2 linked regions of the Prosthecobacter dejongeii genome follow. The protein of the gene in region 1 interacts with the protein of each later gene in a pairwise test. Links are inferred from orthologs where the notes say so. Each region holds a gene or a part of one and is shown on either strand. Other genes may lie near its edges.

What was found. Proteins that work in one complex are often made in the same cells at the same time.
Region 2: the proteins of sucB (region 1) and lpdA interact in binary tests that used the Escherichia coli proteins (3 or more experiments, as listed by UniProt). The link is inferred for Prosthecobacter dejongeii from one-to-one orthologs.

The regions. Positions count from the first base shown.
Region 1 is NZ_JACHIF010000008.1:102,285-110,107, forward strand. The notes cover bases 2,530-5,409. They hold sucB (dihydrolipoyllysine-residue succinyltransferase), read right to left. Parts: upstream 4,582-5,409; coding sequence 3,478-4,581; downstream 2,530-3,477. Other genes in these bases: HNQ64_RS17525 (DUF502 domain-containing protein), read right to left, coding at 2,530-3,380; HNQ64_RS17535 (2-oxoglutarate dehydrogenase E1 component), read right to left, coding at 4,624-5,409. In the rest of the region: HNQ64_RS17515 (cupin domain-containing protein), read left to right, coding at 1-200; HNQ64_RS17520 (amidophosphoribosyltransferase), read right to left, coding at 268-2,244; more of HNQ64_RS17525, read right to left, coding at 2,469-2,529; more of HNQ64_RS17535, read right to left, coding at 5,410-7,395; HNQ64_RS17540 (competence/damage-inducible protein A), read left to right, coding at 7,578-7,823. UniProt on the Escherichia coli protein: E2 component of the 2-oxoglutarate dehydrogenase (OGDH) complex which catalyzes the second step in the conversion of 2-oxoglutarate to succinyl-CoA and CO(2).
Region 2 is NZ_JACHIF010000001.1:611,849-618,432, reverse strand. Bases 2,419-5,230 are described here. They hold lpdA (dihydrolipoyl dehydrogenase), read right to left. Parts: upstream 4,607-5,230; coding sequence 3,230-4,606; downstream 2,419-3,229. Other genes in these bases: HNQ64_RS02230 (neutral/alkaline non-lysosomal ceramidase N-terminal domain-containing protein), read left to right, coding at 4,802-5,230; HNQ64_RS02240 (hypothetical protein), read right to left, coding at 2,859-3,044; HNQ64_RS02245 (hypothetical protein), read right to left, coding at 2,419-2,855. Outside these bases: HNQ64_RS02270 (hypothetical protein), read left to right, coding at 1-596; HNQ64_RS02265 (Dabb family protein), read right to left, coding at 691-1,008; HNQ64_RS02260 (NADH-quinone oxidoreductase subunit A), read right to left, coding at 1,021-1,395; HNQ64_RS02255 (hypothetical protein), read left to right, coding at 1,545-2,072; HNQ64_RS02250 (hypothetical protein), read right to left, coding at 2,153-2,380; more of HNQ64_RS02245, read right to left, coding at 2,403-2,418; more of HNQ64_RS02230, read left to right, coding at 5,231-6,160; HNQ64_RS02225 (hypothetical protein), read left to right, coding at 6,270-6,584. UniProt on the Escherichia coli protein: Lipoamide dehydrogenase is a component of the glycine cleavage system as well as of the alpha-ketoacid dehydrogenase complexes.

The DNA.
Region 1 (7,823 bases):
TTTACATGCCTCGGAATGTACCTCATGCCTTTAAGAACACAGGGAACATTGTTTCCAAGATGCTCATCACCACGGCTCCCTCGGGCTTTGAAAACTTCTTTGCTCGTTGTGCTGAAGTGATGAATCAACCTGGAGAGCCTGATATGCAGCGTATCATTGAGATCAGCGCTGAGCATGGAATCTATTTTGTAAATCCCTAGCTCAGAGCCAACGCTGGCGCAGTGACCAGTTTTTGAAAAAACAGGTCACTCATTTCTTCTGCGTTTTTTAGAGAAGTGTGTCGTAGCTGCGCCCACCCTTGCCTTCAAAGAAATTCATGAAGGCACGATTCACAGTGTAGAAGCCGCCCGGGGTCGGGTAGTCACCACTGAAATACCAGTCGCCATAATCAGGTCCGAGCGCCTTGTGAAGTCCGTCAATGGATTGGAAAATCACGTGAATGTCACCCTGCCACGCGGTGTGCTGGGGATAGACTAACTGGCTCACTTTGGCGGAGATCTGCGCATCGCTGAAAGGAGCGTAGATGGCTTTGACCGCATTACGCATTTCAGATTTAGGCTTATTTACTTCGGCTTTGCAGGCATCGTAAGTTTCCTTCACCACATGGCGCAAGCCATGTTCATCCAGAAGCGCAATAGCGGCCTGGAAGGCGATGAATTTGCCCAGTTCAGACATGTCAATGCCATAGCAGTCAGGGTAGCGGATCTGCGGCGCGGTGGAGCACACGATGATGCGGCGCGGATTGGTGCGGGCCAGGATGCGTAGCAGGCTCTTTTTGAGCGTGGTTCCACGGACGATCGAATCATCAATGACCACCAGATTGTCATTCGGGGTCACAACTCCGTAAGTGATATCATAAACACTGGAGACAAGCTGATCACGGCCACTTTCTTGGGCGATGAAGGTGCGCATCTTGATGTCTTTGTGCGCGATCTTTTCCGAGCGGGGCCAGTTACGCAGGACGAGATCATCCAGTTTGTTTTCGTCAAAGGTACCACTGTGTACCATCTCGACGATGGCATCCTTCACTTCTTGGCGACGCCGATAACGCAAGCCATCCAGAAAGCCATGATAGGCTGTTTCTGCGGTGTTTGGGATGAAGCTGGTGACGGTATGTTCCCAATCGTTTCCGATGGCTTCGATAAGCTGTGGAACCATCTGCTCGCCCAGTGCTTTGCGCTGGCGATAGATGACCGAGTCGTTGCTTCGAGAGAAGTAAATGCGCTCGAAAGAACAAGGTCGCAAAGGCTCAGCTTGCGGGGCAAAGGCGGTGGTGGTGATGGCTCCAGAAGATTTGATGACGCAAACGTGACCTGGGGCCAGCTCCTGAACGTCGTTTTCATCGACTTCAAACACGGTCATGAGGGCGACGCGCTCCGAAGCAAAAGCAACGACCTCATCATCTTCATACATGTGGCATGGGCGAATGCCGAGGGGGTCCCTCATGATGAAGAAATCCCCGTTGCCAATGGTGCCGGCAATGGTGTAGCCGCCATCCCAGAGTTCGGCCGATTTACGAATGATGTGGGCCACATCGAGTTGCTCGCTGATGTGACGGGTGATATCTTCCAGCGGAACGCCGGAATCTCTCATTGTGTGATAGAGATCAGTGTGGGCTTCATCGAGCTGAAAGCCGATCTCTTCGAGCACCGTTTGGGTATCGGTATCGAAGACAGGGTGCTGGCCCCGTTTCATCATGATTTTATTCAGCTCACCCGAGTTTGTGAGATTGAAATTACCCATCACCATGAGGCTCCGAGTGGGCCAGGTGCTGCGGCGGATGTAGGGGTGTAAGCTCCCTTTTCCGAAAGCACCGCTGGTGCCATAACGGAGATGTCCCATGTTCACTTCCCCAGCCAGTTCAAACTCACGTTTGATCGCCTCGGGATCGTCTTCAAACTTCGTATATTCCAGGCCAGATTCATCGCGGCGCTCTTTGCGCTCAGCATTCACCCTGCGGGCGATTCGGCCAAATTCCTTCATCTCATCTGCGAGGACTTCTCCGATCGCCTCTGCGGACTTGGTGGAGCGGACGCGAAACATGTAAGGCGCTCCTGGGGGCATATCCAGCTTGCAGCAGCCAATGCCGATGCCGTCTTGGCCACGATTGCGCTGTTTGGCCATGAGGCCAAATAGGCGCTCCAGTCCATAGAGGGCAGTGCCATACTTGTCCTGGTAATAGGCCAAGGGTTTTTTCAGCCGGACTACGGCAATGCCGCACTCGTGTCGGATGGGGTCGCTCATGTGTTGGGAGCACTCATCCTTGGCAGACAATGCGGGGAGTGCAAGACGTGGCCGCAGCTTTTTCTCAAGTCTGGGCTTGTTCTCAGGGATTCAAAGGTCAAAAGCGGGAAAGCAAAGTTTTTTCGGAATCTGTGAAGCAGAAAAAAACCGTGTGGGTAAGGGTGTTTTTTCTGCTTCTGTGTCGTCGGATCGCAACAAAACACTCAGGAGTGATGAACTCCATGTTATTTTTTACGCCATGAAAGGGCGCTGAGGATGCGCCGACCTGGGGAATGAGTCCCTGCGAGTTCGGCGGCTTCCACTTCACTGTCACTCAAAATATCTGGATCTCCTGAATCAAAATCTTCAGCACGAGGTAGGCCCACGGGCAGATCAGGTTCGGACTCCGGTTCATGTGCTTCTTCTGCCACAGGCAGAGGGGCTGGGCTGATGTCAGGCTTCGATGCGGGTGCCGCCAAACTGGATGGGACGATAAGTCCCCCTGAAAAGATGAGCTTCATGGCATCCTCAACCGTCAGAGGTGCATCTGTTACTTGCTCAATCGGTACGACCAGAAGTAACCCTGTCATCGGGCTCAGTGCTCCAGGGATGAATACAGCCGCGAGAACCTTGTTTTGCTGAGGATCGAGATATTGCCCAGTGACAAAGCCCAGCATCTTCATATCGCCAGAAGGGTAGTCCACATAGACAACACGTTTGAAATTTTGCCTTCCACCCAGTCCTTTAAAACCATCAATCACCTGCTTCAAAGATTTGTAGATGAAAGAGACGATGGGCACACTGAGCAGCAGCTTATCCATGGCCATAACCACCCGTACCCCCAGCACGTTGGTTGCCATGGCGCCTAAAGCCAAAAACACCATCAGGGGAATCAAGAAACCCACGAACGTCAGCACATGCTGGTAAGTGGGCGAGCTGGGATCTACGATGATCCGTCCCGTCAATTCATTGATAAAACGAGCAATGAAATCCACCACAGGCACGCTCCACCCGTGCAGCAAGTGATATGCGCTCTGGAGAATCCAGAACGTGATCAGCAGTGGCAAAGCCACGGCGACTCCCGCCAAGAACTTATTGCGCAGCCACACAAAAGGACTGCGCGGATTAGGCGGGGGAATGGGGGGGAGAGAGGACATGAATAGGTGCAGGCCCTTGGGTATGCAGAGAATTACTCTCTGCTATAGAGAACCTAACACCAATCTGCGTTCAACGAACAGAAAAGTTCGTGTCATTTCATGCACCGACGAGCATCCGGGCCGGATTCTCAATGCAGTCTTTGATACGGATCAGGAAGGTCACAGCTTCTTTGCCATCGACCACACGGTGGTCATAGCTGAGGGCTAGATACATCATCGGACGGATCACCACCTGGCCATCCACCGCAATCGGGCGCTGCTGGATGGTGTGCATGCCTAAAATAGCACTCTGAGGAGGATTGATAATCGGCGTGCTGAGCAGGGAACCGTAAACGCCACCATTGGAGATGGTAAACACGCCGCCGCTAAGGTCTGGAATGGAGATTTTACCCTCTTTGGCCTTGGCTGCATAACCCAGGATGTCTTTCTCAATGTCTGCAAAAGACTTTTGATCTGTGTCACGAAGAACTGGGACGATGAGGCCTTTTTCAGTGCCTACAGCGACGCCGATGTCATAGAAATGATTCTGGATGATTTCATCTCCTTCGACACGGACATTGATCGCTGGCACGGCCTTGAGGGCTTCAACGACTGCTTTGACAAAGAAGGACATAAAGCCCAGCTTCACCCCGTGGGTTTTCACAAAGCTATCCTGTAACTTAGAGCGCATGGCCATGATGTTGGTCATGTCACACTCGTTAAAGGTGGTGAGGATGGCCGCTGTCTGCTGAGCGCTGACGAGTTGGTCAGCGATCTTTTTGCGCAGAGGCGTCATCTTTTTACGCGTGGTCCGACCTTCCTGTTTGGCTGCGGCAGGAGCAGGGGCAGGTTTAGGCGTAGGGGCGGCCTCTGCTTTGGGCGCAGGGGTAGGCTTGGCTTCAGGAGCAGGTGCTGCTGGTTTGGCGTCTTCAACCTGTGCCACTGGAGGGGCGGGTTTAGGGGCTTCGGCTGCGGCAGCAGGTGCGGCGGCACCTTCTGCGATGCTACCCACGACGGCTCCCACTTCCACATCTTGCCCTGCCTGGCTGCCGATGGTGAGAATGCCTGAAAATTCGGCAGTGACCTCTGCAGCCACTTTATCGGTTTCCAGGGTCAGAAGGATGTCGCCAACTTTGACGGCATCGCCATTGTTGAAGTGCCATTTGGCGATTTGACCTCCGGCGACAGATTCGCCGAGTGCGGGGATTTTGATGTCAGGCATGGCTAAGGAAAGGTGTCAGTTCAGATGCGTGGGCCGCGTGGTTTAAACAGAGAAGGCGTCTTCAACGAGTTTCTCCTGCTCCAGCACGTGGATGGCCTTGGAGCCTGCTGCAGGACTGGAACTGCGCTCGCGGCCCGCGTAGCGCACGCGGTGGCCGGAAATATCGGAGAGGCGGTTACGGATGTAACTGAAGGCACCCATGTTGCGAGGCTCTTCCTGGCACCAGACCCACTTCTTCTGAGCACGAGGATAACGGGCGACGATTTCTTTGAGCAGGTCTTCGTGGAGAGGATAAAGCTGCTCCACACGAATAATCGCCGCATTTTTGATTTTGTTCTGCTCGCGGAATTCTAAAAGGTCATAATAAACCTTGCCCGTGCAAAGGATGAGACGAGTAACACGTTCCGCAGGTCCCAGCAGATGTTCGTCGTCCAAGATCTCTTTGAAAGAGGTGCCTTCAGACATGTCGCTAATCTTCGAGACGCACTTCGGATGACGAAGCAGGCTCTTTGGTGTCATCACAATGAGCGGTTTGCGGAAACCGCGCTTCATTTGACGGCGAAGGGCGTGGAAATATTGGGCCGGAGTGGTGAAGTTACACACCTGCCAATTACGGCCAGCAGAAAGCTGGAGAAAGCGCTCCAGACGGGCGCTGGAGTGCTCAGGGCCTTGGCCTTCATAGCCGTGGGGCAGCAGCATGGTGAGCTGACTAGGACGTTGCCATTTGCTTTCTGCACTGGCGATGAACTGGTCAATGATCACCTGGGCGCCGTTGACGAAGTCTCCAAACTGAGCTTCCCAGCAGATGAGAACATTGGGTGCTAGTAAGGTATAACCATAGTCAAAGCCCAGCACAGCGGCTTCTGAAAGAAGACTGTTATAGACACAGAATCGGCCCTGGTCTTCCGACAGATTGTTCAACGGGATGTGACGTTCGCGGGTCTCCGTATCATAAAACACGCAATGGCGCTGGCTGAAGGTTCCACGACGCACATCCTGGCCAGAAAGGCGGACTCCGAGGCCTTCGGTCAAAAGAGAACCGAAGGCAAGAGATTCGGCATATGCCCAATCAAAGCCTTCACCTGATTCCACAGCTTTTTTGCGGGCCGCTAGGAACCGCTTAGAAATGGTCGGGTGGAGGCGGAAGGTTTCGGGAGTTTGAAGCAACTTCTCCCCCAGAGCTTTCAGTTCAGGCTCAGCAACGCCTGTCAGCACTGGGTCGAAGTTAAACGGAGGCTGAGGCTCTGCGGTTGAGCCTTCATAGGGATTATCCCCCATTTTGGCTTCGCGTTCCGCCAGGGTTTTGACGCCTTCCTCCAGTTCGTCTTCAAGCTCTTTTTGCAAAGCCGCAGCGCCGGCTTCATCCAAGACACCTTTCTGAGCTAGCACGCCTTTGTAGATAGCCGCAGTCGAAGCATGGGCGGCGATGGAGCGCGCCATGTTGGGCTGAGTAAAAGCAGGCTCGTCCGTTTCGTTGTGGCCGTAGCGACGATAACAAACAATATCAATCACGATGTCGCGGGCGAATTTTTGGCGGAACTCGATGGCCAGTTTCGCTGCATGGGCCACTTCCAGCGGGCAATCACCATTCACATGAATGATGGGGGCATCCACCATCTTAGCCACATCGGTACAATACTTCGTCGAGCGGGCATCTGCCGGAAGCGTCGTAAAGCCGATCTGGTTATTTACGACCAAATGAATCGTTCCTCCGGTGCGGTAGCCAGGAAGTTGGGAAAGATTCAGCACTTCCGTAACGATGCCTTGGCCTGCGAATGCAGCGTCTCCATGGACGAGGATGGGGATCACTTGTTTGCGGTCAGCGGTATCTCCGAGGAAACGCTGGCGTGCGCGGGCCATGCCTTCGACGACAGGATCCACCGCCTCAAGGTGGCTCGGGTTCGGTGCCAGCATCACGGCGACTTCATGGCCATCGCGGGTCTTGCGAATGGTTTCAAAGCCCAAGTGATATTTCACATCGCCATCACCTGCGACCATGTTAGGCACATAGTTTTCCGTGAATTCGTAAAACAGTGTCTCCAGCGGCTTGCGCAGGAAATTGGCTAGGACACTGAGGCGACCACGGTGAGCCATGCCCATGACGATCTCTTTGCCGCCTAGGCGGGGCAGATTTTCTAGCACGGTTTCTAGGGCTACCAAGAGAGATTCCCCGCCTTCGACGGAGAAGCGCTTTTGACCAACATAACGGCGGTGAAGGAAACGCTCAAAAGTCTCTGCTTCAAGCAACCAACGAAGGGCGTCCACCTGTTCTTCAGCCGCAGGGGCGGGCTCGAAAGGCCTATTTTCAATGCGCTCCAGCAGCCAGTTTTGGATTTCTGGAGTATGGATGTGCATGAACTCATATCCTGCTGTGCCACAATATATGCGGCGCAGTTCCTCAAGCATGGCCTGCAGTTTCATCGGCTGGCCATTCCTGAACATATGAGTTTGTACCTCTTCATTCAGTTCGTCATGGCTAAAGCCAAGGCCTTCGACTGAAAGCGATGGAGCATCAGGCGCGGAAGCGGAGAGCGGATCTACGTGAGCTGCTACATGGCCTAGAGAGCGGAAGGCGAGTAGGGCGTTGGTTACGCGCATGCGGAAGCTCAGGGTCTTCTCAGAAAGGGCCTCCCCGCAGCTTGATCCGGCTTTGTCTGTCTTCGCTTGGCGTTTAGTCAGTTCAGCGAGGCCGAGCTCAAAGCCCTCGAAGAAAGAAGCCCAGGTGGCATCCACGGAACGTGGATCTTTTTTCCAGTCTGTGTATTGAGCGTCGAGAAGGTCAGAATTTGCCCGGAAGGGCACGGTGGCAGTCATGGCGTTGGAGGTCAGGCAGAATGAGCCCTTTTGCTACGCTTGCAACTTTGTAAAGGACGTAATTCGAGGAATCTTCATGCAACTGGGCTTGAAGATCATTCGAAGATGCAAATGCATGATGAAATGACCAGCCTTCTGCTGCCTCTTGATGTCACGCTTTCCTGCCTCTATCTGCTGCCACCATGCGCCTAGAACTCGTCAATACCGGTACCGAACTCTGCCTCGGTGACACCATCAATACCAATGCGGCTTGGATAGGCCAACGAATGGCGGCTTTGGGTATCGAAGTCGCTCGTCAGACCATTGTTCCTGACGGTGGGGCTGTTCGAGAGGCGATCGAAGAGGCGGCTTCGAGGGCCGATGTCGTTTTAGTCTCGGGCGGATTAGGACCGACGAATGATGATGTAACGCGGGAATCTACGGCTGAG
Region 2 (6,584 bases), on another replicon or contig:
CGGCACGATTTTTTCCCCGGAGCCTTACGGCAAATCGCCCCCTGCCACTGAATGTGACTTTTAAAAACCAGCCCACGACGGCGATTCCATCTGCCCCGCTGTTCTCAGTGGTGGAGAGTGTGAGCATCCGCGGGACGGCCTCGGGCCTCAGCCTTGTGACGTATGCGGAACTGACGCTGGACCCCTTCACCGTGGCGGAGATCCTGCGCATGGGGGCCACCACTGGCAATGCCCGCTGGAAGGTGCTGCAGCGTCGCCTGGACCGCACCATGGAGGTGACGCCGGATGGGGGTGTGGTGCTGACTCAATTCGCCTTCCCGATCAATAACACGGTGGCCCCGATCAACCTCACCATTGATGAAGCCAATGCAGAGTTTTCCCAGACCCAGATTCGCTTTTCGCTAAAGCAGGGCAGTCGCCGCTCTGGAGAAGTGATCACGATGTATGCGCCCTTTGATACCTTTGCAGCGACCAAACTGGGCCCCTGGAAGATGGAGGATGAGCTGCCTGCGACGGTGAGTCCAAACATCGGTGCTGAGCCTCCGAGTGCTGATGACCTTCAGCCCAGCCCCATGCTGATTCGCCGCGCGAACTGAGTCCTGGCCCAGAGAGAAAATCACCCGCCCCGCGTGCAGCCTGCTGTGCGCGGGGCCTCATGTTTCAAGGGCAGAAAGGTAGCCCTAGGTAGCCCTAGGAGTACTTCACGTCCTTGCGTGGCTCCATCTCAAAGGCAGTGGCCTCTTGCTCGGCCACATTGGGCTTCAGCACGTCTTCGCGGAATTTGATGTAGTGGGGATCATCCTGGCAGATGGCCAGTTTATCCATGCTCTCCACTTCCAGGTAAACGAACCAGGGGTAGGGGTCGTTGGGGTTCACGCGCTTGCCGGTTTTCACCGTCAGCACCTCTGGCACGCGCAGCAGGGCCATGCGGGCGCGGGACATCATGTCCTCCAGCTTTTCTTCGGTCACCTCAGGGCGCAGCTTGTAGAGGCTGAGGTAGGCGATCATCCGGGGCAGAAATCAGTTTTTCCAATCCAGCGCCCCTTTGCGCCAGGCATAAAGGAAAGCCACGCCGAGGATGCTGATGAAACCGAGGGCGGCCCAGGCGATGCCCAGGCCAAAGACGGAGAGGTAGTCGCGATAAATGATGGCCCCGGGGTAGAGGAAAACCACCTCGATATCGAACAGGACGAAGAGCATCGCCACGATGTAGAACTTCACGCTGAAGCGGGGCTGGCCTTCCGTGAGGGGCAGCATGCCGCACTCATAGGCGCTGTCCTTCATCGTGTTGCGCTTGGCAGACTTGCCCAGCAGCACAGAAATCAGCAGCGTGACGCCAGCAAAACCGCCAGCGAGGACGACTTGCAGAAGGACGGGGAGATAGTTCTCGATCATGACAAAGGGGAAAGGGGCGCGGAGTATTAACCGACCCTAGGGCCAGCGTCAAGGCGACGAAACGAGGCCTTCTGGACTGAAATGGCCCAGGATGGTTTTCTCTCCAAGACTCTCCTAGCGTTCCTCCTCGTTAGCCGCTAGGATGGATCATGTTCATCCAGCGCCTAGAGCGCGACCTCGCCATCTGCTCGGCCACCCAGATCACTCCATTTTTGGCGAAGGAGCCGGGCCGTTGGCATGTGGTCAGCATCCGCGAGCCCATCCAGGCCGAGGCCGACCTGACTCAGGCGTGCAGCAGCCATCCCATGGTGTTTGAGGATGTGCTGACCCTGCAGGGAAATCATGGCCAGGGGCCCACGGCGGCGCATTTGGAGGCTATTTTACGTTACACGGCCGAGACGAAACGTGAACCTCTGGTGCTGCAATGCTGGGCGGGCCGCTCCCGCAGCGCGGCCGTGGCGCTGGTGATCATCATCAAAGACCTGTGGGAACAGGAACTGGACGGTGCGGAACTGGTGAAGGAAGCGGTGGACATCCTGCTCACCCTCCGCCCCCAGGCCCTGCCGAATGCCCTCGTCCTGCGCCTGGGCCTGGAGCAATTTTTACCCGACCCCCTGGGCGAGACCCTCAGCAAGGCAATCATGCGCGAACCACGCATCCGGAAGAATTTCGGGTGAGGGGGGATTTGTGGCGATCAACTCATGGGTTTGCTCTTGATAGGAGCGCCGGATTTCCGCAGCATTGAGGATGTGCTTGTTCAATAGTGAGTCACCAGACAAGCCATGACGGGAATCAGAAGGGAAAACACGAAGGCCAGAAGGCACGAGGCGACGCCATAAATCACCCCCATGGTTCCAGCGATCTTCCTCCATTCCCGGTGTTTTTTGAAACGGTAGGAAGGTGACAAAACATAGTGCCAGCCTGCGGCTGTCAGTCTGATCAATCCAATGAGGCTGGCGTCGCCGCCGGAGGTGATGCGAATCATGATGCGCAGAGGTTTTCTGTTTTCATGAAAAGAGATCCGGGCCCACATTGCCCCGCAGCACGCCTTTGGGCCGGAAGGGCAGCGTGGCGATTGAAATGATCAGCCCTGTGACAAGGCCCACCGGGAAGATCACTGGGGCATAACCCCAAAGGAATATGAAAGGAAAAAGAAAGTATGGGATCACGAACAGCAGGGCGCCGATGATGGGGCTAGTGATTCCCAAGGCAGGTAGAACCAGCCAGTGAAGGTCGCGGCAAATACGATAGAGATACACCCAGGTGACGATTGAGATGACGGATGACCAGATCCACCAAAGGACTGACCGCCATTCCCACTCAAAGTTGGTCCAGTGTATGGTTTTTGGGTCGTATTTTCCCATCAGCCAGTAACCCACCCAGGCCATCAAGATGGCGATCACCGAGACTATGAGATACTCAAAGATGGTCTTCATCGTGGATTGAATAGGAGCGGGCATGGGTCATAGAATCCCCCAGCGATAGCCGATGAGCGCGGTATGCACAGCGACGAGGAGCATGGGGACCAGCAGCCATTTGAACGAAAGCTCTTCACGGACAAAATAGATCGTGAAGGCGATGCAAAGGAGATACACGAGGAGGCCAGTGGCTGAAACCAGGCTGACGAAGGCGACGGGGATGAGATCCAAGGTTGCAGTAGAACGGCAAGGAGCATGTCAGGCTCGCCCTCAAGAATGGCCTGGGGAATGGCGGGGATCAGCATCGCCCGCCAGCAGGCTCCATAACAACAGACCAAGCGCCCTAAAACAGTTTGGGCAGCCGATAGAATCACTTCCGTCGGGCTGCCCAAAAGGTTCATCGTTGATTCGATGGGTTAAACGTGGATCGGGTGGCCCTTGGCCACTTCGGTCGCTTCTTTCACCATTTCGCTCAGGGTGGGGTGGGCGTGGATGGTGGCTTCGATTTCGTCCCAGGTGGCTTCCAGGTTCATGGCCAGGCCGATCTCGGCGATCATCTCGGTGCTTTCGCTGCCGACGATGTGCGCGCCGATGATTTCGCCGTGAGGCTCACCGTAGAGGATTTTGACAAAGCCTTCGGACTCAGCGGCGGCGAGGGCCTTGCCACTGGCGACGTAGGGGAACTTGCCCACCTTGAACTTGAGGCCTTTTTCCTTGGCCGCGCGCTCGGTGAGGCCGATGCTGGCCACCTGCGGGTTGCAGTAGGTGCAGCCTGGGAAGACGGTGACTTTCTTCGGTTTGTGCTTGGCGAAGAGGCCTTCCACGCACTGCACGGCCTCATAGCTGGCCACGTGGGCGAGCCACGGTGGCCCGATGATGTCGCCTGCGGCGTAGATGCCTTTGACGCTGGTTTGGTAGCGGTCGTCCGTCTGCAGCCAGCCGCGGTCGGTCAGCTTCAGCTCGATGCCGCCTGGCAGCACGGGCTTCACGCCGATGGCGACAAGGCAGACATCGGCCTCCAGGGTCTCATTGGCGGCGCCTTCGACGGTGATCTTCACGCCCTTGCCGTCTTCGGAGGTGCCGGTGACTTTCGTGTTGGTGAGGATGCGGATGCCGGATTTGGCCAGGCTCTTTTCCACCACTTTGGAGACTTCGGTGTCTTCCACGGGAAGCACGTCAGGCAGCATTTCCACCACGGTGACTTTGGTGCCGTAGGCGTTGAAGAAGTAAGCGAACTCGATGCCGATGGCGCCTGCGCCGATGATGACGATGCTCTTCGGCTGGGTGGCCAGAGTCATGGCTTCCTTGCTGCCGATGACGGTGGTGCCATTGAAGGGGAAGCCGGGCATGTCGCGGGTCTTGGCCCCGGTGGCGATGAGGATGTTGGCGGCCTCGTGGGTGGTCTTGCTGCCATCGGCGGCGGTGACTTCCACCTTGCCTTCCGCTGGGATGCTGGCAGTGCCTTTGAGGTAGTCCACCTTGTTCTTTTTGAAGAGGAACTCGATGCCCTTGTTCAGCTTGTCAGACACTCCACGGCTGCGGCCGATGACCTTGGACCAGTCATACTCCACGCTGCCGATCTTCAGGCCGAACTCTTCGGCACGATGGGTGAGGGTGTGATACAGCTCGGCGTTTTTCAGCAGAGCTTTGGTGGGGATACAGCCCCAGTTCAGGCAGGTGCCCCCAGCGCGGTCATTTTCCACACAGGCCACTTTTTTGCCGAGTTGCGCTGCGCGGATGGCTCCGACGTAGCCCGCAGGCCCGCCGCCGATGACGATGAGGTCGTAGTTCATGTGTGAGAGAGAGGGAGAGTGGTGATACGCGCAGAAAAGCGCAGGGGGTGGGTGAGTTCAACAAGAGACTGCCCCCGCGCCGGGGGAAAGAGGGGGATTCTCTGGCGGAAAGGCGGGGCGGGTGGGCCATGGGGCTGCGGGATTCCGCCACAGGCTGCAAGGAAAAGACGGGTGGGGGCGATCTTTCCTGCACCCATGAAATGGCTCCTCCCGGTCCTGCTGCTCGTCGTCACCGCCTTCATCGTAGCCCAGGCTCCGGTGCCTGCCCCAGCCTGGAAGGTGGGGGTGGCCTCGGTCAAAATCACCCCAGAAACCCTCATGTGGATGGCGGGCTATGCCGGACGGACGAAACCTGCGGAAGGGGTGGAGCTGGACCTTTTTGCCAAGGCGCTGGTGATAGAAGATGGCCAGGGCGGCAAATTTGCCCTCATCACGATGGATCTCATCGGCGTGCCGCGAAATGTGCGCCTGTTTGTGGCGGCGGAGGTGGAAAAGCAGTACGGCATCTCCCCGGCGCGCCTGGCCATCAATGCCAGCCACACGCACAGCGGCCCGGAACTGCGGACGACGAGCACGCACGGGACAGATGACCCGGCGCAGCGGGAAAAGGAGGCGGCGGCCTACACGGCGCAGTTGCAGGACCGACTGGTGGCCCTGGTGGGGGAGGCGCTGAAAAAAGCGGTGCCGGCCACGTTGCACTTCAGCCAGGCCCAATGCGGCTTTGCCATGAACCGCCGCATGCCCAATGCCCAAGGAGGCTACGATAACTTTCCGAATCCGGATGGTCCCGTGGATCACTCGGTGCCTGTGCTGAAGGCAGCGGATGCGCAGGGGAAGGATCTCGCCTACGTTTTTGGTTATGCCTGCCACTGCACCACCCTGGGTCACCAGAAATTCAGCGGCGACTACGCGGGCTACGCCCAGCAGGCGCTGGAGCAGGCCCACCCCGGTGTGACGGCCCTGTTTATGAACGGCTGCAGTGGGGACCAAAATCCCTACCCGCGCCGGACGATGGAGCTGGCGCAGACGCATGGCCGCACCCTGGCCATGGCGGTGGAGACGGCGCTGACCACCCGCATGAAACCCCTGACGGGCGACATCCGCGCTGCTTACCGGGAGATCCCCCTGGCCTATGACACCCTGCCAGACCGGGAGCAGTTGCAGGAGAAGATGCAGTCCAAAACCCGTCTGGATGCCGACCACGCGAAGCGCGTGCTGGCCCGCCTGGAGGCCGATGGCAGCCTGCCGCAGACCTACCCGTACCCTGTGCAGGTGCTGCGCCTGGGGCCGGACCTCACCTGGGTGACGCTGGGAGGAGAAGTGGTGGTGGACTACTCCCTGCGGCTGAAAAAGGAGCTCAAGGACCCCATCGTCTGGGTCAGTGCCTACACCAATGATGTGCCCACTTACATCCCCAGTTTGCGCGTGTGGAAAGAGGGCGGCTATGAAGGCGGTGACGCCATGAAATGGGGCACCCACCCCACCCGCTGGAGTCCGGCAGTGGAGGACCACATTCTTTCCACGGTGAAGGAGCTGCGCCGAGAAATGGAGTAACAGAGGCGCGAAAACAGCGTTTCAGGCAAAGAATGGTTCTTTGTGCCACTCCGCCCCCGAAAGGCAGGAGGTGACATGGGCTCCTTTATCGGTTAGATTACCTATTCTCATGCGTCGCCACATCCTGCCCCTTCTGGTGCTCCTGCTTTTGCTGGCAGGTGTGGCCTGCATGGTGTGGCTAAAGCCCGGCCCGGCAAAGGTAAACATGGCCACAAACACTGTTAGCGCCGAGGCACCCGTGGCGGAACAGGTGGCTGAGGTTCAGCCAAGGCCTGTTTCTGCGGCACCAGTTCCGCTTTCATCCCCCCCGCTAGATCCCGCCCGGTTCCGCCGTGCTTACCTGATTTCTCTGGATGGGGCCAAACTGGGCCTGGAGAATGCCGAGGACATTGAGGGGGACTTTGCCTCCCCGCGCCGCCGCCAG